Regions from separate parts of the Paenisporosarcina macmurdoensis genome, predicted to be linked through region 2. Evidence: predicted binding sites of a transcription regulator. Region 2 holds the regulator's gene; the other holds the start of a gene.
What was found. Region 2 encodes CtsR, which represses protease genes until heat stress. Its sites were predicted from a motif close to ATGGTCAATAAAGGTCAAACA; they were not measured.
Positions count from the first base shown of each region.

Region 1 (16,866 bases), on a different contig from region 2:
ACGTATGGCTTAACAGATGACGATGGAGACACACAAATATTGCAAGGTATCGCAGATTGTTTATTCCAAGAAGCAGACGGGGATTGGGTACTTCTCGATTATAAAACTGATCGGATTAAAGGCGTACTCATTACAGAAGCATCTATTTTACGTGAGATGCATCATCGCTACGGATTGCAGCTATCACTTTATAAGCAAGCAATTGAACATATTTTAGCTATCACCATTAAAGAGAAAATATTATATTTGTTTGACGCTGATCAAACGATTTTACTGGAGGATTAAATGTGGAGGTTAGACCTACTGAATTACAAGATCGGGTAGTTGCCATCGATATAATGCGTGGCTTGTCGCTTCTTGGTATTTTTATCGTCAATATGCTCGCATTCCATACACCTTATTACTACATCAATCCTTACACATGGTATACAAATCCAAGTGACGCCGATACGTTTCAATGGATCGATATTGCCCTCCAAGGCAGCGTATATCCGTTGTTCTCCATGCTGTTTGGGTACGGGCTAATGATGCAATTTAGAAAATCACAAGAACGAGGAAATTCGTTTATACCACTTGGATTACGCAGGTTAAGCGTTTTGCTGATCATTGGACTACTTCACGCGTTTCTTGTGTGGTCTGGAGATATTTTAATCACCTATGCCCTAAGTGGGTTTATTGTCCTTTTAATGATGCGCTTATCGAGAATGTGGTTACTTACCATTGCTCTAATCCTGTATATCTTACCGAATATGGGGCTAGCTTTTTTAAGTTATATAGTCGCGGTATCAGGTGAAACGTTTTATTCAGGTGTACAAGAAATAGAATCCTCTCTTATTGCATTTGGTTCAGGTTCTTGGATGGACATTTTTATGCAAAGAGCTGCGGATTGGACATATGCTAACATTGAATCAGGCTCATTATTTTTAATTGGTATGACTATTTTACCTTATATGTTACTAGGAGCAGTTGCAGCAAAAGGGAAGTTGATCGAACGGACATCACAAAAGAAAACGTTTTGGATAACGTTAACGACTGTCTCTTTAATTGCTGGGTTTTCCATTAAACTTTTGCCGTATGTATTTGAGGCAAACTTTTATTATATGTATGTTCAAGATATTTTTGGAGGACCTCTAGTAGCCATTGGATATGCTGGTTTGATTACTCTTTTGTGCCAGCTAGCCATATTCCGAAAAATCATGAATCCGTTTGCCAAGGTCGGCCGCATGTCCATGACTACGTATATATCCCAGTCCGTCATTGCTACGACTATATTCTATTCATACGGATTTGCGTTATATGGAAAAATCGATGTGCTGACGGGCACATGGTTAGCGGTTGGTATTTTCGTTATTCAAATGATATTTGCTGAAATTTGGTTTTCTAGATTTAAGCAAGGACCCATTGAAGCAATTTGGAAAAGAGCAACATACGGAAAATTAAATAAAAATAACGAATGAAAAATATGTCGAAGTATCGTAGACTGAATTTAACAAATTCTTTTTCGAGGAGTGTCCATGTATGAAAATTTTATCATATCGCTACGAAGGCATTATCAAATTTGGTCCAAAAGTAAAAAAAGAAGAAGCGGTGTGGGACGTGTTAGCGATACAAGAGACGCTCCAAGTAGTACCGAGTTTTCCTGAAACAATCGTAGAAGGAATTGCAAACGGAATGGATTTTGTGGAACAAATGAGGAAGCTTACAGATGCTGCATTGAAATCTGAAGAGCCTAATCAATTTAAACATGCATTTTCAACTATTGCATGGCTGTCACCAATTCCACGTACGCCGAAAAATATAATGGCTGTAGGACGAAATTATGAAGATCATGCAAAAGAAATGGGATTGCAAAGTGCTCCTGAAAATTTGATGGTTTTCACAAAATCACCCACGACTATTGCTGCGGATGAAGAAACTTTGTCTGTTCATGCGAATGTAACGTCATCTTACGATTATGAAGGTGAATTAGCTGTAGTTATTAGTAAAAAAGGCGACAATATTCCGAAGAAATTAGCATATGACCACGTCTTCGGCTACACGATTGCAAATGATTTGACTGCACGAGATTTACAAACGAAACACCAACAATTTTTCTTAGGCAAAAGTTTGAAAGGGTCATGTCCGATGGGGCCATATCTTGTAACAAAAGATGAACTACCTGATCCACAAAGTTTATCGATTGTTACGAAAGTGAATGGTGAACTACGTCAAAATGGACATACAAAAGATATGATTTTTACAATAGAAGATTTGATCGCTCAAATTTCTGCTCTTGTCACGCTTGAACCAGGAGATGTGATCTTAACTGGTACCCCTTCTGGCGTTGGAAAAGGCTTTAACCCACCTAAGTTTTTAGCTTCAGGTGATACTGTAAAAGTAGCGGTTGAAGGTATTGGCACCTTGGTCAATCGATTCGAGTGAAGTGAATTTCCTGGGAAATATCAACAAACGGTTGCCTAAAAGAGTTTATTAGACCCGTAGATATGATATTCTAGAATAGAACAACTAATTAGATGAGGTGACGATTTTGGATTTTTTAGCTAGCACGCATTTACACATTACAACTTGGGTTATTGGAATTATTTTGTTCTTTGTCGCAGTAACATTGAAAAATGGCAGTAAAGGACAAAAAATTACACATATGGTATTACGTTTATTCTACGTGTTCATCCTTTTAACTGGAGTAGCTTTATTCATGGCCGGTATGGATTTCGATATGGGCATGCTTTACGGATTCAAATTAATCGCTGGCGTTTTAATCATCGGTATGATGGAAATGATTTTAGTTCGTATGAAAAAACATAAAGCGACAACCATGTTCTGGGTTTTATTGTTTGTCTTCTTGTTCATCACGATGTTCCTAGGTTTCAAACTACCAATGGGCATTAGCTTTTTAGCTTAGTAAAGAAAGCTGGAGAAGCCCTGTTTAGCTCGATGCCGATAATGAACCACCTCACTCCATTTAATTGGCGTGAGGTGGTTTTTTTGTGGACTTGAAGGTGAGCGGTGGCTCAGTTGGAAAAATGGGCTGCCAAGTTGGAAAATTTGCTCGTAAGTTGGAATCGGGTTTAATGGTAGGTTTCCTCAACCAATTCCTTGATTTCACAGTATGGACGTAAATAAAAAGTGAATTCCTCATTAATCATGGCGTGTCTAAGTATGGTTTGGTAAAATGACGAATGAAGATTCGTAAGAGGAGGACCTCACGTGAAGAGAGATATTTGGATACGGACGACTATTGTTTTGTCCCTACTGGTTAGTTTGATTTCACCGTTAACTACATATGCCGCAACGAAAGATACGATAGAAGATGAAAGTATTTATGATTTATTAGTCGATCGATACTATAATAAAACGATTGAAAATGATTTTGAAGTGGATACACGAACACCAGAAGCTTTTGCAGGTGGAGATTTTACGGGTGTGGTCGAAAAACTTGATCATATTGAAAAGCTAGGATTTTCCTTGGTATCGTTAGGACCAGTGTTTTCAACTGAAACATATGATGGAAAACGTGTAATGGATTATGGGAAGTTAGAGCGACATTTTGGAACATCAAAAGAATTAAAGACATTAATCGACAAAATTCATCAAAAGAAAATGACTGTTATTGTCGATTTTCCTATACAAAATGTAAGTTCAAACCATGTGCTTGCGTCAATCGCCGGCAATGAATCTTGGATAGTGGAAAATGCAGACGGCACCATTTCATGGGATCTAACGAATAAAGATGCACAACAAGCTATCCTTACAGCAGCTTTAACATTTGTGCAAACATACAAAGTAGATGGTCTACGAATTACGGCTATTGATGAAGTTGACACGGAATTTTTAAATACAATGATTACAGCACTAAAAGAAGAAAATGAAGACCTATATATCTTAAGTAACGAACCAAGTGAAGCGGAATTTGATGCTAAAGTTTCGAATGAGCAAGAAGAATTGTATCGAAATGCATTTAAAACTGTCGATAATGAAACAGCTGGAATTGCGGAGTCATCTCAAGAGAAACCATTTATACAGCAAGTCGACTCTATCAATTCTCGACGTTTTACAGCGGACGCGGCAGAAGCAAATATGTTTCCACCTACGCGTTTGAAAATGGCAATGGCTACTTTACTTTCCATTCCTGGAGTGCCGTTAATGACTTATGGTTCTGAGATTGCAGTAAATGGGGAACAACCACCTGAATCTCATCAAATCATGGATTTTAGAACAGACGAAGAATTAATTGAATTTATTGGTGATGTTCAAAAGCTTCGGAATGGCTCAGCTGCTCTACGTACTGGTTCTATGGAAATGTTGCATAATGAAGATGGATTGATGATTTATAAACGATCAAATGAAGATGAATCTTGGATTGTTGCCATAAACAATACCGGGGGGACACAAAGCTTTAATTTATCGAGAGAAGTAATAGGCGATAATAAAGAACTTCAAGGCTTATTTGAAAGCGATGTATTAAGACAAAAAGATGATGGCAATTACAAACTTGTATTAAATCGAGAAATTGCGGAGTTTTATACGGTCAATGACAAAAAAGGATTCAACAAGGCATATATGATAGCTTTAGGTCTTTCCTATATCCTGTTCTTAGTTTTTATCTATTTAGTGTGGAGAAAAGGAAAACAAAAGAAACGTGAAGAAGAGTTGAAATAATGAATTGATTTAGATGGAAATAAGTGGTATTTAGACGTGATTCGCCAATAGTCGACAAAAATCCGCTCATAGACCACCAAAACTACCGTCTATACAACAGAAAAAATCGCTTGAGACCTTTTAAGGTCTCAAGCGATTTTATTTTGCTTTGTATCCAGCCATATTCACCGGATCTTTTGGTGTTGAATAGGGCGGAGCATACGCTAATTCTAATGCTTGTAAATCATCCATTGTAAGACCTGCATAAATCGCAGTGGATAAAACGTCAATCCGTTTGTCAACGCCTTTACCACCGACTACTTGGGCTCCTAATACTTTACGAGTCGCAGCATCATAATGAATTTTCAAGAATATTTTCTCATGATCCGGATAATAACCGGCATTCGAATTTGATTTTTGTGTAAGACTTTTAAAATTCATATGACGATCAGTTAATGTTTTTTCATTTAACCCTGTTGTTGCGACGGATTGCGTAAACACTTTACAAATAGAGGTACCAAGTAAACCTTTAAATGGTATATTGTCACCTGTAATATGACGAGCAACAATATAAGCTTGTCGATGTGCAGGCCAAGCTAAAGGAACGCGTTTAGCATCACCAGTAATAAAATCGATGTTCTCTGCAGCATCACCAATTGCATAAATTGACAGATCATTTGTTTGCAAATATTCGTTTGTGACAATTCCACGAGTTTCACCAATTGCTAATTGTGCTTTTTCTGCAAGTTCGGTACTTGGAGAGACACCAACACTCATTAAAATAAAATCAGCTTGTATTTTTTCTCCTAAGTCGAGATCAAGATGTTGACCGTTTGCTTTGGTAATGAAATTCCCTTTAAAAAGCTTCACTCCATGAGCGAGTAATTCCTTTTCAACTAGAGCCGAGCTATCGACATCCATTATGTTCATTACCTGTTGCGATTTCTCGACGATGGATACGTTCAAACCCAGATTCACGAGATTTTCTGCCATCTCTAAACCAATGAATCCTGCACCCACAATGACACAGCTTTTTGGTTGTTCCGTTTTGATATAATGTTTAATTTTCTCCATATCATTGAAATTTCGCAATGTGAACATGTTCGAGCTCTCTAACCCTGGTGTTTTCGGAATAATTGGCGTTCCTCCAGGAGATAAAATCAATACATCATATGATTCTTCAAAGGATTGTTGTGTGTCTAAATTTAATACTTCAACCACTTTGAGCTCTCGATTGATGCTAATGACTCGATGTTTCAAACGAACATCAATATTTTTTTCTTTTTTAAATTCTTCAGGTGTGGCAGCAAGAAGCGAACTGCTGTCTGTAATCTCACCACCGATAACATAAGGCATTCCACAAGCTGCATACGACATCGTCTCGTCTTGGTCAAAGATGACAATTTGTGCGTCCTTATCATAATAGCGAATCTGGGAAGCGACTGTAGCGCCTCCAGCAACAGCTCCAACGATAACAATCTTTTTCATGAGCAAACTCTCCATTTCTTATGGCTGTAATTGATTCGAAAAATACACACCTAATGTTCCAGGTCCAACATGGGCACCAATTACGGAGCCGATCATATGAATTTCAATTTGTTTGGGATGGAATGTGTCTTCAATCATCCCTTTCATTTCAAGTGCAAATGCCTCATCATCCCCATGACTGATTGCGATGGTTTGTTCATGAAGTCTTTCACCACGTTCTTCCATGATTTCAAGAATGCGTTTCATTACTTTTTTACGACCTCTTAACTTCTCAATGGGCACAAGCTTGCCGTTTTCGACGTGAAGTAGTGGCTTAATATTTAATAATCCCCCGATAATCGCACTGGTCTTCGAAACACGTCCACCGCGAGCCATATAATCTAGATCTTCCACTGTAAACAAATGTTCCATATGTGTAGCTTTGAAACGGATGATCTCCGCGATTCGCTCTACAGGTTCAGCAAGTTTTTGTAAACGCACAGCCTCCTTCACTAGTAATCCATAACCAAGTGAGGCACATTTTGAATCAATAATGGTTAGGTTGAGATTTGGAAAGTCTTCTTTTACTTGATCACGAATCATGACCGCTGTATTATGCGTTCCAGATAGTTCAGACGAGAAAGCGATATAGAGACCTTCTTCTCCTGAATGTGCCAGTTCTTCAAAAAGCGTCAAAAATTGCTCTGGTGAAGCTTGAGAAGTTTTTGGTTGTTTGCCTTGTCGAATTTCAGCATAAACTTGTGTCGAATCAATCGTCATGACATCCAAGTATTCAGTTTCGTCAATGTGAACACGTAATGGAATCAATGTAACTGGATTTTTTTCATAATAAGATTTCGGTAAATCGCAGGCACTGTCCGCAAATATTCTCATCTTTATCCCCCCCGGGTATCTTCTATTTCTATAAGTTTAATCGTTCTTGTAAGAATTCTGCAATACCATCTTCGTTATTTGAAGAAGTTACTTCATTGGCGATGTTTTTAAGTTGTGAAATAGCATTGCCCATTGCGACACCAGTTCCAGCGTATTCAATCATTTCCAAATCATTATCTTCATCACCAAACGCAATAATATTTTGTTGTGGAATATTTAAGTGTTTCGACACGTGAGCTAGTCCAACTGCTTTATTGAGACCGCTTCGCACAATTTCGATAACATGCCAAGGTGCGCCCCAACGTCTATGATCTATGACTTCAGCATGGACATCGTGAAGATGCTGACGAATTGAGGGCACATCCGCTTCATTTGCATGAATTAGCAAACTAGTGGGATCGGTTTTTAAATAATTGCGAATATCTCCTGTCGTTACATGTGGTTTTCCAAAGCTGAAAATATCCAGTAATTTTTCATCGTGGTAATGCAGATACACATCATCCATCACTTCGGCAATAATGTTATAAAACTTATAGTCATGAAGGGCATCAATGACTTCATTTACAACTCTAAGATCTATCGGCTCATGAATTGACTTCCAAGTGCTGTCCGTTGGATGATGAACAAAAGCACCATTAAAATTCACGATAGGTGTTTGCAATTTTAATTGGTGGTAATACACTTCGCTAGCACGATATGGTCGTCCAGTAGCAATCATGATTTCATGACCTTGCTCTCGGGCTTTAAAAAGCGTATGTAAAGTCTTTTCAGAAATGACTTTTTCATCTGTTAATAAGGTACCATCTAAATCTAAAACGATTAAATGAGGTTGCATATTGGTTAACTCCTTTCTTACTAAAGTAAAGTGTATCTTTACAACCAACCATTAGTCAAAAAAAGGTAACCTCAATTTTGAACTTTGTCATTTGTTTTGCTAGGATAATAAAGAGAAAACGCAAAGGAAGTGGAAGCATGAACGTTGAAAATGAGCGGTGGGCACATATTCCACTCTTACATGTATACAAAGAATCCGAAAAACATATACAAGTACCAGTCGTGATTTTTCTTCACGGTTTTACGAGTGCAAAAGAGCATAATCTACACTATGCTTATCAATTAGCTGAAAAAGGGTTTCGTGTTTTATTGCCAGATGCCCATTTACATGGGGAACGACAAGAACCTTTAGACGAAGTGCAATTATCTTTACGCTTTTGGGAAACGATTTTAACATCCATTGAAGAAATAGATATTCTGAGAAATGAACTCATTAATAGAAATTTAGTTGTGGACCATACTAAGATTGGTCTTGCTGGTACTTCAATGGGTGGAATCATAACGTTAGGTAGTTTAAACGTATACCCTTGGATTGATACAGCTGCTGTTATGATGGGTTCTCCAGGATATGTGCAATTAGCCAAAGCACAAATGTCTCAATTTGAATCACGAGGTTTTAAGTTGCCTATATCTGATATTGAGCGTAAACAAATGTTTGAGACGTTAAGCAAATTTGATATTACCTTGAATCCCAGCACATTAAATGGTCGGCCAATATTTTTCTGGCACGGTATGCAAGATAATGTAGTTCCATATGAACCGACGTTTAACTTTTTTAATGCACTTAAAAAATCGTACGCTCATGATCCACAACGCTTCCAATTTATGACCGACAAAACGGCGAGTCATGCCGTTTCAAGAAAAGGGATGCTTGCAGCGACCGATTTCGTTGCTCACTATTTGTCTGAATAAGAACCATTTGTTATGATAGACATAGATGTAAGTTAGAAAGGGGTATGAACATGGATCAAGATATGCGCGATAGCATGATGGGTGCATTAGAAAACGTGATTGACCCAGAGCTAGGTATTGATATAGTAAACCTTGGACTTGTCTATGATGTCGAATTGACAGAAGACGGTTTTGCAGTAGTAACGATGACTTTAACTTCTCTTGGATGCCCAATGGGACCAATGATTGTAGATATGGTCAAAACTTCTTTATATGAATTACCAGAAGTAAAAGAAGTCGATGTCAAGATTGTTTGGACACCAGGTTGGTCTAAAGACAATATGTCTCGCTACGCAAAAATGGCACTAGGTGTAAGATAAAACGTATAATGCTCCACTTACTGTGATACCTAACAGTGAGTGGAGCATTTTTTTGTGGGAAAAAATGGGTGAAACCGATTAAATAGTGCGCGAAGGAATAAAACTAGAGTGAAGCGGAATAAAACCAGGATGAAGTCGAACAAACCAACTGTGAAGCCGAATAAAGCCAACTTCAAGCCTGATGCCCATAGATCAAGTTCATTTTCTTTACAGAAATCATGGGAAAATCGTATAATAAAATCAAAGGTCAGAAAAGGTCAAACAAAGGAGTGTCATGAAAATGCAGCAACAACAAGAACAGAAAAGCCCCCTAGAATTATACGGACGAAACTTAGTAGAATTAGCTAGAAAAGGCAAGATGGACCCAGTTATTGGTCGTGATCAAGAAATACGTCATGTCATTCGAATTCTTTCAAGAAAAACAAAAAACAATCCGGTCCTTATTGGAGAACCTGGTGTGGGTAAAACGGCCATTGTGGAAGGGTTAGCTCAGCGAATCGTCCGTAAAGACGTACCAGAAGGATTAAAAGAGCGTGATATTTATGAATTAGATATGGCTTCTCTTATTGCTGGTGCAAAATACCGAGGAGAATTTGAAGAGCGCTTACAAGGTGTGTTAAAAGAAGTAAAAGAAAGTGAAGGGCGAATTATTCTTTTCATTGATGAAATTCATACCATTGTCGGGGCAGGGAAAACTGAAGGCGCAATGGATGCAGGGAATATGTTAAAACCGATGTTGGCGAGAGGTGAGTTGCATTGTATAGGTGCAACCACACTTGATGAGTACCGTCTAAATATCGAAAAAGACAAAGCATTAGAACGACGCTTTCAACAAGTTTTAGTACGCGAACCTACAGTTGAAGATACAGTATCCATTTTACGCGGATTAAAAGAGCGTTTTGAATTGCATCATGCAGTACGTATTCATGATCGTGCCATCGTCGCTGCCGCACAATTGTCTGATCGCTATTTAACTGAACGTTTTCTACCAGACAAGGCAATCGATTTAGTCGATGAAGCGTGTGCCATGATTCGTACTGAAATTGATTCAATGCCACAAGAACTTGATGAAGTGACACGCCGGATGATGCAACTTGAAATTGAAGAACAAGCACTAATGAAAGAAAAAGATCAAGCAAGTCAACAGCGTCTATCTAATTTACGTAAAGAACTTGAAGCATTGAAATCTTCTACTGAGTCGATGCGGAATCAGTGGACGACTGAAAAAGAATCGCTTCATCATATTCAACAAAAGCGTGAAATCTTAGACACGTATCGTCGTGATGCGGAAATCGCTGAAAATAGTTCAGACTATAAAACAGCAGGGGAATTGCGATATGGCAAGATCCCGACACTCGAGAAAGAAATTGTCATTCTTGAAGAGAAACTTGAAGCGACTTCAGAACATCGCTTGCTTCGTGAAGAAGTAACTTCAGAAGAAATAGCATCGATTGTATCTCGCTGGACAGGAATTCCTGTGACGAAACTTGTTGAAGGAGAACGAGACAAGCTTCTGCGCTTAAAAGAAACATTACAAGAAAGAGTAGTAGGTCAAGATCAAGCGGTTCAATTTGTAACGGAAGCGGTATGGAGAGCGCGTGCAGGTATTAAAGATCCATCCAAACCGATTGGTTCTTTCTTATTCCTTGGACCTACAGGTGTGGGTAAAACAGAACTTGCAAAAGCATTAGCTGCCAATTTATTTGATTCAGAAGACCATTTCATTCGAATTGACATGTCTGAATATATGGAAAAGCATAGTGTTTCTCGACTTATTGGAGCACCTCCAGGATACATTGGCTACGAAGAAGGTGGCCAACTGACAGAAATGGTACGACGTAATCCATATTCAGTGGTATTGCTGGATGAAATTGAAAAAGCTCACCCGGATGTCGCAAATATTTTACTTCAACTGTTAGATGATGGGCGAATAACAGATAGTCAAGGTCGTGTTGTCAACTTCTCTAATACCGTGGTGATTTTGACATCAAATATAGGTTCTCAATATTTACTTGAAGGTGGAGATCAAGCAGAATCATTAGTAATGTCTGCCCTGCGCTCACATTTCAAACCTGAATTATTGAACCGTATGGATGAAATCGTCTTATTTCATTCGTTAAACGAGTCACACTTCCATGCAATTACAGAGAAATATTTAGTGCAATTGGCTAACAGACTAAAAGAACAGGAAATTAACATTACTTTCACACCACAGTTAATTGACTGGGTAGTTCTTGAAGGTACCGATGTGGCATTTGGTGCTCGACCTTTACGTCGTTTTATCCAGCGACATGTGGAAACTGCGGTTGCAAAAGCTTTGTTAGGTGGAGAGTTAAACCCAGGAAGTACGGTTGAAGTTTCCGTTTCCAACGGTGAAGTTAACGTTAATCTGATATAAATAAAAAAACGGTTCACTGAAGTAATAACTTCAGTGAACCGTTTTTTATTAATGATGTTCTGTAACTACTGGATCGTTTGGAATAATTGCTGCAATAATGAAAATAACTACTGCAAATCCAACTGATAAAATTGCACCTAATAGGAAATCAAAAGGTACATCTTGTACTGAAGCTACTACGTAGTTCAGCATCGTAACAAGTAGAAATGACCAAATCAATGTAAAAATATATTTCATGTAATTTCACCTCAAGACATACTATTTACTTTTATCATCATACCATATGACTTTGTTTGGACAAAGAATCTTTTAGCTTTCTCTGTAGAAGTTTGGCAAATTCATGGCGATGTATTGAAATATCAACGAAAATTCGTTATTATTATTACCAGGTACTAATATAAGATAATAAAGGAAATGAGGGTGTCTCATGAATGTTGGAATAATCGGTTTAGGTAGATATGTACCAGAGCGAGTGGTTACGAACTTTGACTTAGAGAAAATAATGGATACAACAGATGAATGGATTCGTACACGCACAGGTATAGAAGAGCGAAGATATGCGGACGATGATGTTAATACTTCAGATATGGCGTATGAAGCAGCAAAAGAAGCATTAGCAGACTCTGGTATTGAAGCTCATCAAATCGGTTTAATTTTAGTCGCGACCGTGACACCTGATCAACCATTTCCAAGTGTATCTACCATGATACAAGAAAAACTCGGAGCAACAAATGCAGCTGCAATGGATATTTCAGCTGCATGTGCTGGGTTTATGTATGGGGTTATTACGGCGAAACAATTTGTTGAATCAGGCACATACCCATATGTTTTAGTGGTCGGTGTGGAAAAACTAACAAAAATCACGAACTTTGAAGACCGGAATACGGCTGTATTATTCGGAGATGGAGCTGGAGCGGCAATTGTCGGTGAAGTTTCAGAAGGACGCGGTATTTTATCATTTGAATTAGGTGCTGACGGTTCGGGTGGAAAACATTTAACTCAAAATGGACCTTTCCTAGAAATGAATGGACGAGAAGTATATAAATTTGCAGTACGTCAAATGGGTGACTCTGCTGAAAATGTAATCGCTAAAGCTGGTTTATCGAAAGAAGAAGTGGATTTCCTAGTGCCACACCAAGCTAATATTCGAATTATGGAGTCTTCAAGAATACGACTTGGATTACCTGAAGAAAAAATGTCTACTACAATTAAGCAGTTTGGTAATACCTCTGCAGCATCTATTCCGATTGCTTTGAAAGAAGAAGTATTGGCTGGGAAAGTGAAAGATGATGATGTAGTTGTGCTTGTTGGATTTGGTGGCGGATTAACTTGGGGTGCCATTTGCTTAAAAATGGGGAAATAAAATCTTCTTAACATAGGTTACATCGTTGGATGGATGAACATCGTTAAAAAAATATTTAAGTTAAGTTTTCACATAAAGGGGAGAAACTCATCATGACAAAGCGTCGTGTAGTAATAACAGGAATAGGAGCGGTAACACCGCTTGGTAATAATATCGAATCGACTTGGGCTGGTATTAAAGAAGGCAGATCTGGTATTGGTCCTTTGACGCGTGTGAATCCAGATGATTTCCCTGCGAAAGTAGCAGCAGAAGTTAAAGACTTTGATATTGAAACGTATATTGAACGTAAAGAAGCACGTAAAATGGACCGCTTTACACATTTCGCTTTAGCTGCTTCGATTATGGCTGTTAAGGATGCAAACTTAGAAATTACACCAGAACTTGGTCTTCGCACAGGTGTATGGATTGGATCTGGTATCGGTGGAATGGAAACGTATGAAGCACAGTTCCGAACATTCCTTGACCGTGGCTATCGCCGGGTGAGCCCTTTCTTCGTTCCGATGATGATTCCGGATATGGCAGCGGGCCAAGTGTCCATTCATTTTGGAGCAAAAGCAATGAACTCTTGTACAGTAACAGCTTGTGCATCAGGGACTAACTCGATAGGTGATGCGTTTAAAGTAATTGAACGAGGCGAAGCGGATGTTATGATTTCTGGTGGAGCGGAAGCACCTATAACGAATATGTCAGTGGCTGGCTTCTGTTCGAATACAGCACTTACGCTAAACCAAGATATTAAAACTGCTTCACGTCCATTTGATGCAAAACGTGATGGTTTTGTAATTGGTGAAGGCTCAGGAATTGTTATTTTGGAAGAATACGAACATGCAATAGCTCGTGGAGCAAAAATCTATGCTGAATTAATTGGCTATGGTTCAACAGGTGATGCACATCATATTACAGCACCAGCACCTGAAGGCGAAGGAGCAGCTAGAGCAATGAAACAAGCACTTGCAGATGGTGGAGTTGATCCTTCTGAGGTGGATTATATTAATGCTCATGGTACAAGTACGCCATACAATGATCAATTCGAAACAATGGCAGTTAAATCAGTATTTGGTGAACATGCATACAAACTTGCGATGAGTTCAACAAAATCAATGACGGGACATCTACTTGGAGCAGCTGGTGGAATTGAAGCTATTTTCACAGCATTAGCTTTACATGAAAGTATTTTGCCACCAACAATGAATTTGGAAAACCCTGATCCGATTTGTGACTTGGATTATGTTGCGAATGCTGCACGTAACCAAGAGATTACTTACGCAATGAGTAATTCTTTAGGCTTTGGCGGTCATAATGCGTCACTATTGTTCAAAAAAGTGTAAGATCAAAAACCTCCTCATTTGAGGAGGTTTTTTTTTTGAGTCAGACTCAGCGGTTGCTCAGTCTGACTTTTTGGGGTTGACGTCTGAAAAAAAGAAGATGACGTCTGAAAAAACAGGCTTCACGTCTGAAAAATCGCCATCGACGTCTGAAAACGTCATTTCTTCCATCCAAAGTGGCCCCTCACAACCACAGAAAAGGCTGTGGAGCAAAGCGAGCAGCCCCATTTGGCATTTATTTTCACATATAATTGCTGAGCGATGGCTCAGTTGTAAAAATCGAGGTTCACGTAGGAAAAAAGAGTGATGACGTAGGAAAAAACGTCCGTCACGTAGGAAAAATCGCCATCGACGTAGGAATCCCTCCATATTTGTGCGGGTTGATGAGATCCACAATTTGAGGGGCAATTGTGTCTACGTCTCCCACCGTTTATTATTTCTTTATAGTGAGTGTCACTGCCGACTTTAAAGAATGGTCTGAAATAAAGTAAGAAGAAGGAGACCGAAATATCATCTTCGGTCGAATATCTACTTATAGATAATATCAATTCTCAAATAAACCAGACGATCTTAACTGTGAGCTTCCAGGTTTTCAGGGAGAGAAGGACGTATCCCCGACGCAGAATGATCGGAAAAAATAGAGTGGGGCGAGTGACGAAGTCACAAGCCCCACTCTTTGTTACCTAGATTATAGTGCAGCAAAGAATGCGTCCGAAGCGCACTGAAAACCTCTTTGCGTCAACAGGAATTCTTTAATTAGATTTCTTTAACGAGCCCCGTGGGGTTATCTTGCCTAATTCTTTTGAGACGTGGTAGAGAAGTGGTTAGTCACGATATGACAAACAACTTCCGATTTCTCAATTGCTTTTCACCCCTCTACTAACCTTCACTGTAATATTTCAAAAAATGACGAGATACATTAAAAAAATAGAGAATTGTCAATATTATTTCAAAAAACTTATTTGTGAGAACGCTAAAAAAAGCTTGATATAACTGAATTTTAAGAATCTATTTTATTTCAAAATAAAGTAAAAACAGGAAATAATCAAAATAGTTGTTGCGATTGTAATAATTCTGTAATAGAATTTACAACTAGGTGCACAATTAACAGAAAAATTGAAATTTTGGAAAGAATATAAGTTTGACGACATCTTAGTATTTACTTGAGAGGAGTATGGCTTTGAACATAACGCAGGATCTTTTAAGAATTAATGATTTACATACTGGGTTTCGTGTGAAAGATACATATTTTAATGCAGTGGATGGAGTCTCCATTCATTTAAAAAAGAATGAAATTTTAGCGATTGTTGGAGAATCAGGGTGCGGTAAAAGTTCGTTAGCAACTTCCATTATTGGCCTACATGATCCAAATAACACTAAAATAACTGGTGAAATACAGTTTAAAGGTCTTGATCTAGCAAAATTGACAGATGAAAAACTAAACAAGGTACGCGGCAACGAAATTGGCATGATCTTTCAAGATCCTTTATCAGCTTTAAATCCATTAATGCGTATTGGTGATCAAATTGAAGAAAGTTTAATCTATCACACAAAGCTTTCAAAAGCCGAAAGACTAAATCGTGTAATTGAACTTATTAATCAAGTTGGAATTCCAAATCCAAAAAGAGTAGTGAAACAATTTCCACATCAATTATCAGGTGGTATGCGTCAACGTGTTATTATCGCCATTGCCATATCGTGTAAGCCTTCTATCATCATTGCAGACGAACCAACTACAGCTCTAGATGTAACAATTCAGGCTCAAATATTAGATTTACTAAAAGATTTACAGGCTGAAACTGAATCTGGCATTATCTTGATTACTCATGACTTAGGTGTAGTAGCAGAAGTAGCCGATCGAGTAGCTGTTATGTATGCAGGACAAATCATAGAAGAAGCTCCAGTTGAAGAGTTATTCAATAATCCTATACATCCTTACACTAGATCTTTATTAAACTCAATTCCACAAACACATAGTGATAACGAGAAATTAGAAGTCATTCAAGGTTTAGTCCCGTCATTAGTTAATTTACCACGCGAGGGTTGTCGATTTGCCCCGCGAATTCCTTGGATTCCACAAGAGGCACACGAAACAAAACCACAACTTCACGAAATAGCACCAGGACATTTTGTTCGATGTACCTGCTGGAACCACTTTCACTTTGAAGGTGAAGAAGGGGGAAGCTTGACATGAGTTTTATGGAAATAAAAGATTTGCGCGTTCACTATCCCATTCGTGGCGGCTTCTTTAATACAATCGTTGACCATGTTCATGCTGTTGACGGCATCAATATGGAATTCGAAAAAGGCAAAACATATGGCTTGGTAGGCGAATCTGGTTGTGGTAAATCCACAACAGGCAAAGCCATTATCGGCCTTGAGAAAATAACATCCGGTAAAATCATTTACGAAGGAAAAGATGTGACCAATCAACGTCGCCAACGTAACTCACCATATAATCGTGATATTCAAATGATTTTCCAAGATGCACACTCAAGTTTAAATCCGCGCAAACGCGTGCAAGATATTTTGGCGGAACCTATCCGGAATTTTTTAAATCTCTCTGATTCAGAAGAAAAGCGGAAAATTAATGAATTATTAGCTATCGTCGGTATGCCAGAAGATGCAAAAGTGAAATACCCTCATGAATTCTCTGGTGGCCAAAAGCAGCGAATT
Region 1 covers NZ_JBHSRI010000002.1:258,917-275,782, forward strand. Annotated here, with positions in the region: gene addA (helicase-exonuclease AddAB subunit AddA) at 1-285, shown strand, start outside; gene ACFPYN_RS01140 (DUF418 domain-containing protein) at 288-1,457, shown strand; gene ACFPYN_RS01145 (fumarylacetoacetate hydrolase family protein) at 1,519-2,421, shown strand; gene ACFPYN_RS01150 (YisL family protein) at 2,528-2,902, shown strand; gene ACFPYN_RS01155 (hypothetical protein) at 2,988-3,119, shown strand; gene ACFPYN_RS01160 (alpha-amylase family glycosyl hydrolase) at 3,208-4,659, shown strand; gene ACFPYN_RS01165 (CoA-disulfide reductase) at 4,798-6,126, opposite strand; gene ACFPYN_RS01170 (DegV family protein) at 6,145-6,999, opposite strand; gene ACFPYN_RS01175 (Cof-type HAD-IIB family hydrolase) at 7,028-7,834, opposite strand; gene ACFPYN_RS01180 (prolyl oligopeptidase family serine peptidase) at 7,972-8,745, shown strand; gene ACFPYN_RS01185 (metal-sulfur cluster assembly factor) at 8,796-9,104, shown strand; gene ACFPYN_RS01190 (ATP-dependent Clp protease ATP-binding subunit) at 9,385-11,502, shown strand; gene ACFPYN_RS01195 (YjzD family protein) at 11,551-11,739, opposite strand; gene ACFPYN_RS01200 (beta-ketoacyl-ACP synthase III) at 11,930-12,865, shown strand; gene fabF (beta-ketoacyl-ACP synthase II) at 12,958-14,193, shown strand; gene ACFPYN_RS01210 (ABC transporter ATP-binding protein) at 15,371-16,384, shown strand; gene ACFPYN_RS01215 (ABC transporter ATP-binding protein) at 16,381-16,866, shown strand, end outside.
Region 1: ACFPYN_RS01190 (ATP-dependent Clp protease ATP-binding subunit) is a predicted target of CtsR. The motif match lies at 9,348-9,368, and genes of this name have one in related genera.

Region 2 (16,866 bases):
ATCTTGAGAAAAAGCTTTCCCAGAAACGCCTAAGCGTTTGGGAAAGCTTCTTTTAATGCATCATTAATACTTTCAACGCCGATTACTTTTATCCCTTTAGGAAAATCCCATCCGCCGATATTAGAGGCAGGAATGATGGCACGTTTGAAGCCTAGTTTAGCCGCTTCTTGTACGCGTTGTTCAACTCTCGATACGCGACGTACTTCACCGGTTAAGCCAACTTCACCAATAAAACAGTCATGCGCACTAACTGCTACATCACGATAACTCGAGACAATCGTCGTTAATACAGCTAAGTCAATGGCAGGCTCATCAAGCTTCACTCCACCAGCTACCTTAATGTAGGCATCTTGTGTTTGAAGGAGCATCCCCATTCTTTTTTCTAAAACAGCCATTAATAGCTGGACTCGATTTTGATCAATTCCACTGGCCATACGTTTAGGGTAGTTAAAGCTTGTTGGCGTCACTAATGCTTGGATTTCAACTAAAATTGGGCGTGTTCCTTCCATAGAAGCAACTACTGTTGATCCTGCAGCACCTTGTGAACGTTCTTGTAAAAATAGCTCGGATGGATTTAGTACTTCTTTCAATCCACCCTGCAACATTTCAAATATCGCAATCTCGTTGGTCGACCCAAATCTATTTTTTTGAGATCGTAAAATACGATACGTATGATGACGTTCTCCTTCAAAATACAACACGGTATCTACCATATGTTCAAGTATTCGCGGACCAGCAATTTGGCCTTCTTTCGTGACATGACCCACTAAGAAAATAGCAATGTTTTTGGTTTTCGCAATGCGCATTAATTCAGCTGTACATTCACGGACTTGAGAGACACTGCCTGGCGCAGAGGTTACTTCCGGATGATGCACAGTTTGAATGGAGTCGATCACGACAAATTTTGGTTGCACGCTATCAATGGCTTCATTCACTAATTCCAAATTTGTTTCGGAATAAATATAAAGTTCAGCAGATTTCACACCTAAACGTTCTGCGCGCAACTTCGTTTGACGAATAGACTCTTCACCGGACATGTATAAGACGCGATGCCCTTTATTAGCAAGTAACGCAGATACTTGTAGCAATAAAGTGGATTTTCCAATACCTGGATCTCCACCAATTAGTACCAGTGAACCTGGCACAACTCCACCACCAAGAACCCGATTCAACTCCTCTAAATCAGTATCTACACGAGGTTCGTCCGAAGTTTCGATTGCTGTGATTGGCGTTGCTTTGTGCTGAGGACCGTCTGAATGTTGGAATGTTCGACGAGGTCCTTTTACGACCACTTCTATCTCTTCCACCATCGTATTCCATTCGTTACAACCCGGGCAACGACCCATCCATTTTGCGGATTCATAGCCACATGAGTTACACATAAATTTCGTTTTACGTTTAGCCATAATTCCTCCTATGTAGAAAAAGAGCATTCCGAACAGTCTCGCCGGAATGCTCCAATTGTTTTATTTAGCGACTAATGCTTCTGAACGAATCACGAATTCATCGTTTTCTACATCAAACACAATATTGTATCCTGTTAAAACAGTACCTTTTAACAGCTCTTCAGACAAGCGATCTTCAATATGTTTTTGAAGTGCACGACGGAGCGGACGTGCGCCGTACTCTGGGTCGTAGCCTTCTTTAGCAATTTTTTCTTGTGCTGCTTCGGTTAACTCTAGCTCGATTTCTTGTTCTTTCAAACGTTTTGTTAATGTAGCAGTCATCAATGTAACGATTTCTTTTAAATGTTCTTTTTCTAATGAATGGAACACGATCATTTCATCCACACGGTTTAAGAACTCAGGACGGAATGCTTTTTTAAGTTCTTCGAGCATTCTGCCTTTCATATCTTTGTATTTTTGTTCGCCGTCTTGCAAGTTGAAGCCGACATATTTATTTTTCTTAAGCGCCTCTGCCCCAACGTTTGAAGTCATGATAACAACCGTGTTGCGGAAGTCTACTGTGCGTCCTTTTGAATCAGTTAAGCGGCCGTCTTCTAATACTTGCAATAAGATATTGAAAACATCTGGATGTGCTTTTTCTATTTCGTCTAACAGAATAACAGAGTACGGCTTGCGACGAACTTTTTCTGTCAATTGACCGCCTTCTTCATGCCCTACGTAACCTGGAGGAGAACCAACTAAACGTGAAGTTGAGTGTCTTTCCATGTACTCAGACATATCCACACGAATCATCGCATCTTCATCACCGAACATACTTTCAGCTAATGCACGAGCAAGTTCTGTTTTACCAACACCCGTTGGTCCTAAGAAAATGAATGAACCAATTGGACGTTTTGGATCTTTCAATCCTGCACGAGCTCTACGTACTGCACGAGAAATTGCTGTAACAGCTTCCGCTTGCCCGATAACACGTTTATGCAATGTATCTTCTAACTTCAACAATTTTTGAGATTCAGTTTGTGCAAGTTTAGAAACTGGAATTCCTGTCCACATAGATACAACAGCTGCGATATCTTCTACTGTTACTTCAGATTCCGCTTTGCCTTGTTCTTCTTTCCATGTCTTCTTCGTGCTATCCAGCTCTTCTTTCAGCTTTTGTTCTGTATCGCGGAACGATGCTGCTTTTTCAAACTCTTGACTTTGAACTGCCGCGTTTTTCTCCGAACGAATCGCTTCTAAACGTAATTCTAATTCTTTTAAATTCGGTGGAGTTGTATATGAACGCAAACGAACTTTTGAACCCGCTTCGTCAATTAAGTCAATCGCTTTATCAGGTAAGAAACGATCAGAAATGTAGCGATCAGACATTTTAGCTGCTGCAATAATCGCTTCATCTGTAATTTTCACACGGTGATGCGCTTCATAGCGATCACGAAGACCTTTAATAATCAGAATAGATTCTTCAACAGATGGCTCATCTACTTGAATCGGTTGGAAACGTCGTTCTAACGCAGCATCTTTTTCGATGTATTTGCGGTACTCATCGATTGTAGTTGCCCCAATACATTGTAGTTCTCCACGAGCAAGAGATGGTTTTAAGATATTAGATGCATCAATTGCACCTTCAGCTCCACCAGCTCCAATTAAGGTATGAAGTTCATCGATGAAAAGAATAACATTGCCTGCTTGGCGAATTTCATCCATTACTTTTTTCAAGCGATCTTCAAACTCACCACGGTATTTAGTTCCCGCTACCACGGTACCCATATCTAATGTCATAACGCGTTTGTCGCGTAAAATTTCTGGCACTTCATTTTGAACAATTTGTTGCGCTAATCCTTCAGCAATTGCCGTTTTACCAACACCTGGTTCTCCAATAAGAACAGGATTGTTTTTAGTACGGCGAGATAACACTTCAATAACACGTGTGATTTCTTTGCTACGGCCAATGACCGGATCCAAGCTACCTTCACGGGCGATTTGTGTTAAATCACGAGCTAAGCTATCAAGCGTTGGTGTGCTAGCTGCAGGATTTGAGCTGCCGTTTGCTTGAACGTGATCATTGCTTCCTAGAAGTTGCAATACTTGTTGACGAGCTTTGTTTAAGCTAACGCCCGAGTTATTAAGGACACGAGCAGCTACGCCTTCACCTTCGCGAATTAAAGCCAATAATAAATGCTCAGTTCCGATATATGAATGGCCCAGTTTGCGTGATTCGTCTACAGACAACTCGATCACTTTTTTAGCGCGTGGTGTGTAATGCACGATAGGACCCACGTCACCAGTTCCCATTCCCACTAATTCTTCAATTCCGTCTTCAATCACTTGAGGACTCACTTCAATTGCTTCCATTGCTTTTGCAGCAATTCCGCCGCCTTCGCGAATTAAACCTAATAATATATGTTCAGTTCCAATGGACTCGTGTTTCATACGAATCGCTTCTTCCTGAGCCAATTGGAGTACTTTTTGTGCGCGTTGTGTAAATCGATTAAACATCATGAGTTTCCTCTCCTTCGTTGTCTAAATTAGTATCTACTTGCAATCGTTCCCTAAACAACTTTGCTCGAAACACATCACGTTCTTCCGGTTTCAGAGACGTACCTGCATACTTTTGCAAAAAACCTGGTTGCATAAAAATCATGCATTCATTCAAAATTGAAACATCGACACCTTTAATCAATCCTAAATCAATACCAAGACGAACGTTTGATAAACAGCGGCCCGCTTCTTCTGTTGATAAAAGTCGTGCATACGTTAAAACACCTAACGAACGGTACAAACGATCTTCTAACACATTCGGTCTCGTATGTAAGAGAGCCGTTCTTGATTCACGTTCTTTTTGAATAATTTGTTCCGTAATACTTTGCAAATCAGATAAAATATCTTCTTCTGACTTTCCAAGTGTGGTTTGATTTGAGACTTGGTACACATTAGCAAGTGCTTCACTACCTTCTCCATAAATGCCGCGGACGACCATCCCGAGACGTGTAATGGCAGTGACAATTCGATTCATTTGATTAGTCATCGTGAGTGCTGGTAAATGCATCATCACCGATGCCCGCAGGCCAGTTCCCGTATTAGTCGGACAACTCGTTAAATAGCCAAACTGCTCATCAAATGCATACGGTAATTCTTTTTCAAGAACGTCATCAATATGGTTTGCTTGTCGCCATGCTTCGTGCAATTGTAAACCAGGGAAAATACATTGTATGCGAATGTGATCTTCTTCATTGACCATTACGCTAACTGCTTCGTCGTCTGATAATAAAACGGAACCCGCAATTTCTGAATTAGCCAATTTTGGACTAATTAAATGCTTCTCCACCAAAACTTGTCGGTTAAGCGCAGAAAGCTCTTTTATATCTATATACGAAAAGGTCGATTCAAGTTCCGATTCTGCATCAAGTAATACAGCAGAAACTTCTTGATCTACTTGTAATGCCTCATTTTCACTAAAAGAAAGCGGAAAACGGTAGCCGGTTAAATTTCGAGCTAGCCGGATTCGTGTACTCATTACAATGTCTGCGTGCTCACCCTCGCCAGCCATCCAACTTGTTACGGAGTTCTCTAGAAAACGTTCAATATTCATTTGCGGTTTTCACCTCCGCTTTGTAGCTGCTCCTCTAAAGCGCGAGCTTCATCACGAAGACGTGCTGCCTCTTCGAAATTTTCAATCTCTATCGCCGTTCGCATCTCTGTACGAATCGACTCAATTTGTTTTTTCAATTGTAGGGTTTGACCAAATGATCCTGGCGCTTTCCCAATATGCTTTACGTTGCCATTATGCAATTTCTTAAAAACTTCTGGCAGTTGCCCATGAAAACTTTCGTAACATTCGGCACAGCCAAACTTCCCTTGGTTTAAAAACTGTTGAAACGTCCATCCACAATAACTACATGTGTTTAGTTCTGGTTGCGGTTTCTCTTGCGGTTGCTTGGTTTCTGTAGAGCCGAACCAATTGGATAATAACTGATGAAGCGAAAGGGCATCCTGCTGAAAATCTAAATGGTAAGGATGGAACTCTTGTGCACATACATCACAATAATGACGCTGCACCTGTGCTCCATTGTGCACTTGCGTTACCGTTACTTTTGCCGGTCGCTGCTTGCAATTTTCACAAATCATAATCGCTCTCGCCTCACTTTAACTGTTCATACTTGAGTGTTAAGAGCATCGCTTGTAGTATGCGCGAACGCAGTTCATCACGATGCGGCAATGGGGTGTTAAGCGTTGTGCGATCAAGCGCAGCGAGCATCATCTTCGCCTCACGCTTCGTCAACACGTCCTCATCGATTAAACGGAACACAATATCTTCCATCATCGTTTGAGAAGCTCCACGCTCTAAACTCACTAGGATTACTTCAATTAAATCCGCCTTCGTGTGAGACCGTACGCGAACAATACGTATATAGCCACCGCCCCCCCGTTTACTTTCAACGAGATAACCACGATCTGCTGTAAAGCGCGTATTAATCACATAATTTATCTGCGAGGGCACACACTGAAATTGTTCAGCAATCTCACTGCGCTTTATCTCAACATGCCCTTTATCATCTAATTCGATAACTTTCTTTAAATACCCTTCAATAATATCTGATATATTCCGCATGCAATCACCTCCTAATAGATTAGATCTGAGTGCGAGTCAGGGGAAATAGTATAGCAACTACTAACAGAAGCCTGACTTTGACTATCTTTGACTTTATTATATAAGGGGGATAGGAAGTGTGCAAATAATGTGATTTGAAGGAGCATATTCAACTATATGAGAGCCAATTAAAGATTGAGGAATGTCTATTGATTACTCTATGAGGGTCTGAATGGTTTTGTTTTCGCTGCGCTGCTATTTGAAATAAGATACTTGATTCACGGCAAGTAGACTTGGCTAACGAGGCGACTATTTTCGATTGTGAAAAATTTATCGCTCATTTCGAGGAGTTTATTGCTCATCTTGGGACATTTATCGCTCATTTCGAAGCATTTATCGCTCATACACATCCCATATGCTAGTTAACTTGTTGAAACACCTTCCCCCACAGAAATGAGCCATGTAGCGATTAGCGCAATGGCTCCCATCTAAGGGCTTTTGAATGGTTTTGATTTCGCTGCGCTGCTGTTTGAAAGGAGAAGTGATCGTGAAGCATTTCAATAAGTAACCTTGACTATCTGTCTGTATAAAAATGAAACCTAAAACAGCCACCCTATAGGATGGCTGTTTCTATTAAAATAATAAATAGGCAATTGGCGTGACAATTAGTAGAGTTAAAATGACACGTTGAACCCATATAACGATTAACTTCGGAATAGAAATTGGAATTTCTGTTGCCACGATACATGGCACAAGTGCTGAGAAAAAGATGATAGATGAAACAGAAACTACCGCTACAACAAATTTCACAACCATCCCAGATTCTACGACCAGCAAGGCTGGCAAGAACATTTCTGCGATACCAATTGCACTTGCTTTTGCCACAAGCATTGGTTCAGGTAATTGTAATAAAGCGGTGAATGGGTAGAATATATAGCCAACCCAATCAAAAATTGGTGTAAATGTAGCCAACACAATTCCAAGTAAACCAATCGATAGAATAGAAGGCAAAATAGCCATCGCCATCAGCAAACCATCACGAACATTTACCCATATATTCACACCTAAGCTTGGTGCGTTCGCAACTGTCTCCTTCGCTTCACGCCATGCTGTAGCTAAGCGCCCACCTTCTGGTTTTGCTTCTGGTTGCGGTGTTGAACCTTTATAGTAATCGTCTTTCATACTACCAAGTGGCCAAATCCTAACAGTGATAGCGGTCACAGCAAAGGTAACTAGTAATGTTACCCAGAAAAAAGTATTCCATATTTCCATTAACCCCAGTGTTTTTGCAACAATGACCATAAACGTTGCTGAAACGGTAGAGAAGCCAGTTGCGATAATCGCTGCTTCACGCGCCGTGTATTTCCCTTCTTTATAAACCCTATTCGTAATTAACAAACCAAGTGAATAAGAACCTACAAAAGAAGCTACAGCGTCAATTGCCGAACGACCAGGTGTTCTCCAAACAGGTCGCATAATTGGTTGCATAAGAACACCAATAAACTCAAGCAGTCCATAGCTCACGAGTAATGCAAGGAAAACCGCGCCGATAGGTACTAGCAAACCAACAGATATTACGAGTTTACCAAATAAGAATGGACCCATGTCTGGACGGAATAACCATGCAGGACCAAATTCGAAAACAATCATGATTCCAACGAATAACCCCACTACTTTAAATAGTGAGAACACCACGTCCACTGTCGACTTTTTCCATGTTCCTGAAACAAATGGATACACTGCGCCTGCAAAAATAATGATGAGTGCATAATACGGCAATACTCCTGCGGCGTTCGATTGAATCCACGTAACGATGTGATCAAGCATAATCGAATTTTTCTCACCAATTGTTACGGGAACAAAAAACATAAAGGCACCAATAAAACTGTAGACGAAAAACTTCCACATCCCCGAACTTGAACGTATGCTCGAACTCTCTCCCACTTGTTGCATAGTTATTTCCTCCTTTGTGCTAATACTCTCCCTGTGATGAACTCTAGCCATGCGTACACACCGATTTTCACCGTGGCGTTTGTTGCGGCGTCTCGCGATGGATCTAAGCAAACGAAATCGATGTGACGAACAGCGTGATGTTGACCAATTCGCACTAAACTCATGAACAGTTCTTCCGCGGTCATGCCCCCTGGTGTGGATGCCGGAACGCCTGGTGCTACTGCGATATCGAGCACGTCCATATCGATGGTCACATAAACGCGGTCTACTCGTTTCACTAATTCTTCTACCTGTTGTTCGACGCAGTGAGCCACCCCTAGCTCACGCGCTTTACGCAAAGTTACCATGCGAATACCGTGTTCTTTCGCATAAGCGACTAATGGTGCTGAATTGAAATACCCGTGCAGACCAATATTAACAACGTCTTCTCCGCGAACAATTCCTCCGTCAATCAGTTGACGAATCGGTGTGCCGTTCGCCGGTCCTAATTCAGCTGGGTCGCGTACATCTAAATGTGTGTCGAGTTGCAAAATGCCGATTCGCTCGTCCGGAAATGCACGTTTGACCCCTCTTACTGCACAAGCGGTAACCGAATGATCCCCACCGATTAAACATGTCGTAGCATCGTTATATGTGCTCACCAGTTCTCGAGTCGTTTCTTCAATTCGTTCATGCGACAACAATATATCTGTTGTGTGCATGACCACATCTCCAGCATCACGCACTGCATACGATGATAAATCCAAGTCCTCATCAAAATTATATGTAGAGAACCCCTTCCACATTTTACGAAATTCCATGGGATATAACGAAGCACCTGAAACGCTGATCGATGAACGTGAAAGAGGCGCTCCGTAAAGCACCATATCCACAGAACCTTCACTTAGCGGCTTTACCCACTGATGTACGAAATCTCCAGAAGCATCGCGCCATGACCATTCTGGTGGTTGTAAATTGTTCATTTAACCCACCACCTGAACGCCTTTTTTCCACACACTGCCGACATGATTCACTCCGAATAAATATTGTAATTCTTGATAATTGGAAACTTTCCACATGACAACATCTGCTTGCTTCCCTACTTCAAGCGATCCAACTTTCGCTTCCATACCTATTGCACACGCTGCATTCATAGTTGCGGCAACTAGCGCTTCCGCAGGTGTTAAACGCATCGAAATACACGCCAAATTCATCACAAGCGGCATCGAAGTTGTTGGTGAAGACCCTGGATTACAGTCAGTCGAAATTGCTACAGCAACTCCCGCATCAATCATGGCTCTACCTTTGGCTGCATCTTCACGTAAGTACAAAGCTGTCGCAGGCAATAAACAAGCGATGACACCCGCTTCCGCCATTAAACGCATACCCTCGTCAGATGCTTTCAATAAATGCTCTGCTGAAATCGCTCCAACTTTCGCTGCTAGTTCAGCGCCACCATATGATTCAATTTCATCAGCATGGATTTTAGGAATTAATCCAAGTTTCTTACCTGCTTCTAAAATGCGTTCGGATTGCTCTGGTGTGAATACGCCGACTTCACAAAATACATCATTAAAAACAGCGAGTCCTTCTTCCGCTACTTTCGGCAACATGTCATTGACCAATAAATCGATGTATTGTTCTTCACGGCCTTTGTATTCTTGAGGAACCGCATGCCCCCCCATAAACGTTGGAACTAAATCGATTGGATGACTTTCATTCAATCGCTTCATGGCACGAAGTTGCTTCAATTCTGTTTCTAAATCTAAGCCGTAGCCACTTTTCCCTTCAACCGTTGTGACACCATGTGCTAAAAACGAGTCAAGGCGACGCGTTGTTTGCGCCACCAATTCGTCTTCTGTTGCTTCACGAGTCATACGTGTCGTTGCGTGAATACCGCCACCTGCGTTCATAATTTCCATATAAGTCGAACCTTCAAGACGCATTTCAAATTCTCGTTCGCGGCTACCGCCATAAGCTACGTGCGTATGGGGGTCAACTAGACCCGGCGTCACTAATCGACCTGAAGCATCTATCACATCCACTTCATGAGAGCGCTCGCCATACAACGCTTCAAGTTGTGAAGTTGAGCCGATTGCAAGTATTTCTCCGTTTTCCATCAATACACTGCCGTCTTCAATGATGCTGAGTTCAGACATGCCTTCTTTGCGGCGCGGTCCGTTTTCACCGGCTAAGGTAACTAATTGTGCGGCATTCTTTATCCATACAGGTGTCATTTTCCAGACCCCTCTAACATTGGGATATTCACGCCTTTTTCGCGAGCTGTTTCAATAGCTAAATCGTACCCTGCGTCAACGTGGCGAACGATTCCCATACCTGGATCAGAAGTTAAGACACGTTCAATGCGTGCTTCCGCTTCTTTCGTACCATCAGCTAAAATAACCATTCCCGCGTGAATAGAGTAACCCATTCCTACGCCCCCACCGTGGTGAAGAGAAACCCATGTTGCTCCACCAACTGCATTAATCATGGCATTTAAAATTGGCCAATCTGCAACTGCATCCGAACCGTCTTTCATCGCTTCTGTTTCACGGTTAGGTGAAGCCACTGAGCCTGAATCTAAGTGGTCACGACCGATGACGATTGGCGCACTTAACTCGCCACTTGCGACCATATCGTTAATGATTTTCCCGAAACGCGCACGTTCGCCATACCCTAACCAACAAATACGTGACGGTAGACCTTGGAATTGAATTTTATCTTGCGCCATTTTGATCCAGTTACATAAATGCGTGTTGTAACTGAACTCGCGTAAAATCACTTCGTCCGTTTTGCGAATATCTTCTGGGTCACCAGACAGTGCTACCCAACGGAATGGTCCTTTACCTTCGCAGAATTGAGGGCGAATGTACGCTGGTACAAATCCTGGGAAATCGAAGGCACGTTCAAAGCCTTCATCTTTAGCCACTTGGCGAATGTTGTTACCGTAATCAAATGTAACCGCGCCTTTGTCCATCATCTCAACCATTGCAGATACATGTTTTGCCATAGATGCTTTTGATAACTTGACATATTCAACCGGATTTTCTTTACGTAGTTTCGCTGCGTCTTGTAAAGACATCCCCGATGGAATATAGCCATTTAACGGATCATGTGCTGAAGTTTGGTCCGTTAAGACGTCTGGAATAAATCCACGAGCAATCATTTCTGGTAAGACATCAGATGCATTGCCAATAAGACCGATTGATAACGCTTTGCCAGCAGCTTTTGCTTCTTCAGCCAAGCGAATCGCTTCATCCAATGAATCCGTTTTAACATCTGTGTAACGCGTTTCAATACGTCGGTCAATGCGTGTTTCATCTACTTCTATACCGATACACACTCCGCCAACCATCGTTACGGCTAAAGGCTGAGCCCCACCCATACCACCAAGTCCAGCTGTTAACGTAATTGTTCCTTTTAATGACTCTCCGAAATGTTGTTTCGCAAGTTCTGAAAATGTTTCATATGTTCCTTGGACAATTCCTTGTGAACCAATGTAAATCCAGCTTCCTGCTGTCATTTGGCCGTACATCATCAAGCCTTTTTTATCTAACTCGTGGAACGTTTCCCAGTTTGCATAAGCAGGAACAATATTTGAATTGGCAATCAACACGCGTGGTGCATCTAAATGTGTTTTGAAAATCGCCACTGGTTTCCCAGATTGAACAAGCAATGTCTCATCATTTTCTAACTCTTTTAAAGAACGCACAATTGCATCAAAGCTTTCCCAGTTACGTGCTGCTTTGCCGATTCCACCATACACTACTAAATCCTCAGGACGTTCTGCCACATCTGGATCTAAATTATTCATAAGCATGCGTAGTGCCGCCTCTTGCTGCCACCCTTTTGTATGTAACTCTGTACCTCTATATCGGAATACGCGACCTTCTGTGTTTGACTTCATAATTAGTCATCCCCCTTTATCAATAATTTCATTGTATCTTGAAAGTTCAGATAATTTATTATAATTTAATGACTTTTTTATAAAAAATAACTATTAATATAGTTTATTATCCAGAATTTACGATTCATTGCGAATTAATCAACTAAATTTCAATTTTCATTATTGAAATTACTTTTCCACAGTACCTTGCATAGAATAATACTGCATGATATAGTGTTATCAAAGGTACTGTTCATTAACTAGTAGTGAAGGGAGGACGGAAAGATGAATATTCAATTTAAAAAAGGCGTTCTAAATCTGTGTGTGCTTGTTTTATTAGATAAGCAAGATCGATACGGTTATGAGCTTGTACAAAAGATATCGGATCAAATTTCGATTTCTGAGGGATCTGTCTATCCATTATTAAGACGTTTGACAAAGGAAGGTTACTTCACGACGTATTTACAAGAGTCCACGGAGGGTCCACCTCGTAAATACTATAGGCTGACGGATTTAGGAAGAACGTATTTACATGAGCAATTAAAAGAATGGAATAGCTTTACCTACGGAGTAAATACATTAATTGAGGAGAGTGTAAAAAATGACTGAACAACAATTTCTAAATGAACTTGAAATGGCATTAACTCGACTTCCAGCTGATGAAAGAAACGATATTCTTCAAGATATTAAAGAATATTTTACGAATGGACGTGAGGACGGGAAATCAGATAGCGAAATTGCTGGCTCTCTTGGCTCACCGAAAGAAATTGCAGATGAACTCCTTACTAATTATGTTCCTGAGAAATCACATACAGAAGATAAAAAGTTGATTATAATTACGGATACCGCCTTTACAAAAGTAGAGATGAATATCAATCATGGTTCTTTACATGTTTATCCTTCAGAAACAGATACGACAACGATAGAGCTTGTAAACGCTCCTGAGAAACTAGTATTAACTGCAGATGTCATCGGTGATACTTTATCGATTCGATTAAAAGGGCCAAAATTTAATTTCTTCAGCTTTCTTTCATTCGGCAAAGATGTAAGAGTAAATGTCGCTCTGCCTATAAAAACATATACAGCTCTTTCGATGAAAACAGATAACGGCAGCATTTCGGGGGAGAAAATTCTTGGGAAAACCATGACAGTATCTTCCGACAACGGCAGCATAAAACTAAAAGAAATCGCCGCTTCTACTCTCGATGTCCAAACCGATAATGGTCGTATTGACATCGATAAAGTTCAAGTCGACATACTATCTTCCAACACGGACAATGGCCGAATCGAATTACGTAATATCGATGCCGATCAAGTTCATGCAGAAACAGACAACGGACGCATCGTAATGGAATATATAAACGGAAAAATTGTCGGGAAAACAGACAATGGCAGAATCACACTTCTAACAACGCATATCGACTGTATGATTGATTTGGAAACGGACAATGGCAGCATTTTGATTGAAACGGAAAGTGACCCAACTGATGTAACCATTCGTGCAAAAGTGGATCATGGAAAAATTGATATTTTTGGAGAGAATAATTCCCGCACGACTTTCGGCAATGGAACCAACACGATTCAGCTGTCTTCAGACAACGGGAAAATCACTGTTGGCAAGAAAAGCGCAAGTGTGTTTAGTTCATAATAAACTTAGCTGTTGATCTGGATGCAAAAAGCCCCTATTGAGGTAACGGGTTCTCTTTTGAAGTACAAACATCGAATTAAGAGTGCTATTAGCATTCAAATTCTTATTAAGATTCGTAAGCTGTTTGGACAGTAAATTAGCACGCAAAAAAGGCTTGGAGACATATGTCTCCAAGCCTTTTACTTATATGATCTTGTTGAACTAAAGCCCCTGTTAGCCATCCATGCAGCCAAAACTAGCGCTACACCACAGAGTATGAAAATGAGGAACATAATTAATTTTCATGGGAGTTTAATAAGGAATTTTATTATTTCTATACTTATCAACCAAATTTAGAAGTATTGAAATCACAATAATTGAAGCCACAACTATTAAAAAGGAATTTGTTATAAGGTTAAAATCTAATTCGTTTATAGTTTTTTTAACTTCACCGTCTATATTCAGATGAATAATAGTCAACCCGTTATACTCAAGCGTAAAGTATGAAATAATCAAACCTATAATTAAGCCACTAACTATCGAAATCCAACCTTTTTTCAAAAAAATCACTCCCAATCCTTTAACTACTTCGATATACCCTCAGATTCTACCTTCTTATTGAACTACCGCCTCGTTAGTTCCATAAGAAAAAGGCTTTACTCCTTCTTGAAGTAAAGCATCTGTTAGCACAATAAGTAGTTATTTACTCTGTTTATTGTTTTGGAAGTAATTTAGAAGTATTGTTGTTCCAATTAATATTTGGACAAGGCTTAAACCATAAGGGAACCATCCTCTTATATCATTAAGCACAGTGGCGAATTTGCCTGGAGGAGTGCTCCATCCTGACAGATTAGGCATATAAGTTGCTATTGATAAGTGCATAATGCCTAACAGAATTGTACCTGACAAGATTAATAAAGAACCTATAAGATAGTTCTGGTTTTCTTTCACATTACCCCTCCATTTTATATACAGTTATAAATTAACTTACATCTACCAATTCACTCTTGCACTAATCTACCCCGTTAGCCACCCATGCATCGCAATACCAGCGCTACACCACAGAGTATGAAAATGAAGAACATAATTGAATTTTCATGGGAGTTGAAGAAGAAATAAGAGAGGCATATTCAACACTCGCGCCCGATTGCATTAGACGGATCTGCACATCTATGCTTTGCGGACACTCCTATTTTACCTAGTTCTCCTTCACTAAATTTAAAATAGAGGCGTTGCATAAAGAAATTAATTCAATTAAGCCATATCCATTCACTACAACTAGAGCGTCTCATCCAATTTTTGAATCTTTGAGTGGGAAATTAAAAAAACATTGCCAAAAACGTCGATTTTGTCTTCCTTTACACGTACAGCGCAATCTTTGTTCGACGCATAAATATTTATTTCTTCCGATAGGAGAGATAGTTCGCTTTGAACCAGTGCAAAGTTATTTTCAAGATCAAAATGAGACAAGACGGAAAAATTGTCAAGACCGATTCCGTCGTAAACAGAGCTCATTTCAACTTTATATCCAAAGTTTTTCGAGCATAACCATTTAGCTGACATGTTAATTGCACCAGCGCTTGCTCCCATCACAACAGCGCTGCTTTTTTTAATCGAATCCGATAATTCATATTCCATCAAAAAAACATTTTGTTTAAGAGTATTCCCACCCAACAAGAAAATGACTGAAGCATTTTGAATTATCGTTCGGGCATCTTCCTTCTGTAAGCGATAATTTATTAAATGATATTCATCAAACATAATGCCTGCCTGGTCAAGCCACGAGCGTTCAGTAGCACCATCATCTTCATAAATAGATGGATTCGAGCTAATCATAGCAAGCGATTTTCTATCAGTTATATCCTCCTGTAACACCCTGCCCAGATTCTCTGGAAATAAATTGTTAAACCAACCTAAATAATAGTGAGTTTTCATAAGTACCCCCGTAGCGAAGTGTAAATTACATTTATTCCTTGCGTCACTCATTCTGTTTTCTTGTCACCAACAAAATACTCTCAATATGGCCCGATTGTTGAAGAGGATAGTACATATAAATTAATTAATTATCAATCTCAATTTTTTCTGCGGGGAGCGTTAAAATCGCTGGTTCATTTTGAGGTTTTCCAAAATCCCACCAGAAATGCGTTAATCCTTCTTGGATCAACGCACCCGTTAGCCATACATGTAGCCAAAACTAGCGCTACACCACAAAGTATGAAAATGAGGAACATAATTGAATTTTCATGGGAGTTAAAAACAGTATTATCTATACTCTAGAGAACCTCTGTAACCACGGTGTTATTTGGCACTATAATGTTAAGTCTAATATCATCTTTAGAATATATCATTCCAGCAATAGAATAGTCATATCCTTCTTTTTTCAAATCTTCTGCCACTTGTTCGTAGAACCCACCTTTTTTAGCAAGGAGTTCTTGAATATCATCTACTTCTTTTAGTAAGACATCATAGGCTTTTTCTTCTTTTCTTGAGTCCTGGGTATAGATAAACAATGCTACGACTAGTAAAACTAAACCAACTCCGATTATACGAACTTTCCCCAACTTCACACAGACAACTCCTATTGTGTTTTTAAAATGATATGTCTGAGTAAATGGGATTATCACGTTAACATTACCCCGAGAGAGGAATTATTGATTTCATATGAAAAGTTGCCCTTTTAAGGCAATTGGTTATTCACTAAAGCACCTCGTTACTTCAATACATTCTAGAAAAAAACGACGATAATTAGTAAGCCTATTCCGAGAAGGCTGCCGCCAATCAATTCAGAATTATTCCACAAAAAGGAAAATGTGCTTTTATTGTTAAAATCGTATGAAATAACTCTTTTTATTAACCATAATCCAAAAACAGTTAGGAAAATAAGTCCAAACATAAGTAACATTGGAGTATCTTTTATATATGTTTCAGTTTCCACTATAAATCCTCCCTATTTATGTAACTAAGCACCCGTTCGTTCTATACCTAGAAATTTTCGCTTATATCCCACTTTCCTCCTGAACCATGATAAGTTTCAACTGAAAGTTGATATTTTCTACTGCACTTTACACATTTAAAAGCGTGGAAAATATAATCCTTTGGGAAAGTCCCACCAGATTTCAAGTCTTCTATATCACAATTCCCTTCGGTAAGTACCAGTGTACCCTGGCTTATTATCAATTTAAGTTGTTCTAAAAGATTAAAGTATTCGTAAAGCGATGTTATTGATATTTTCTCATTAAAACCATCACAATTTAAACATTTCAATTTCTTCACCTTTTCAAAATGATTGATTTATTTTTTATCTTATTGTACTAAACTGCTTCGTTAGTTAATAATTTTAAAGTTTATTTTAACATAAATACCCAATAAACCTTCTTGAAATTAGAACCTCTATTAGCATACAAATTCAACTGACAATAACTTCTGT
Region 2 covers NZ_JBHSRI010000006.1:28,691-45,556, reverse strand. Annotated here, with positions in the region: gene radA (DNA repair protein RadA) at 30-1,406, opposite strand; gene ACFPYN_RS06085 (ATP-dependent Clp protease ATP-binding subunit) at 1,467-3,905, opposite strand; gene ACFPYN_RS06080 (protein arginine kinase) at 3,895-4,995, opposite strand; gene ACFPYN_RS06075 (UvrB/UvrC motif-containing protein) at 4,992-5,531, opposite strand; gene ACFPYN_RS06070 (CtsR family transcriptional regulator) at 5,545-6,015, opposite strand; gene ACFPYN_RS06065 (YjiH family protein) at 6,628-7,947, opposite strand; gene ACFPYN_RS06060 (agmatinase family protein) at 7,950-8,909, opposite strand; gene hutI (imidazolonepropionase) at 8,910-10,163, opposite strand; gene hutU (urocanate hydratase) at 10,160-11,833, opposite strand; gene ACFPYN_RS06045 (PadR family transcriptional regulator) at 12,098-12,421, shown strand; gene ACFPYN_RS06040 (DUF4097 family beta strand repeat-containing protein) at 12,414-13,460, shown strand; gene ACFPYN_RS06035 (hypothetical protein) at 13,752-14,000, opposite strand; gene ACFPYN_RS06030 (hypothetical protein) at 14,139-14,390, opposite strand; gene ACFPYN_RS06025 (Type 1 glutamine amidotransferase-like domain-containing protein) at 14,718-15,374, opposite strand; gene ACFPYN_RS06020 (hypothetical protein) at 15,713-16,006, opposite strand; gene ACFPYN_RS06015 (hypothetical protein) at 16,165-16,374, opposite strand.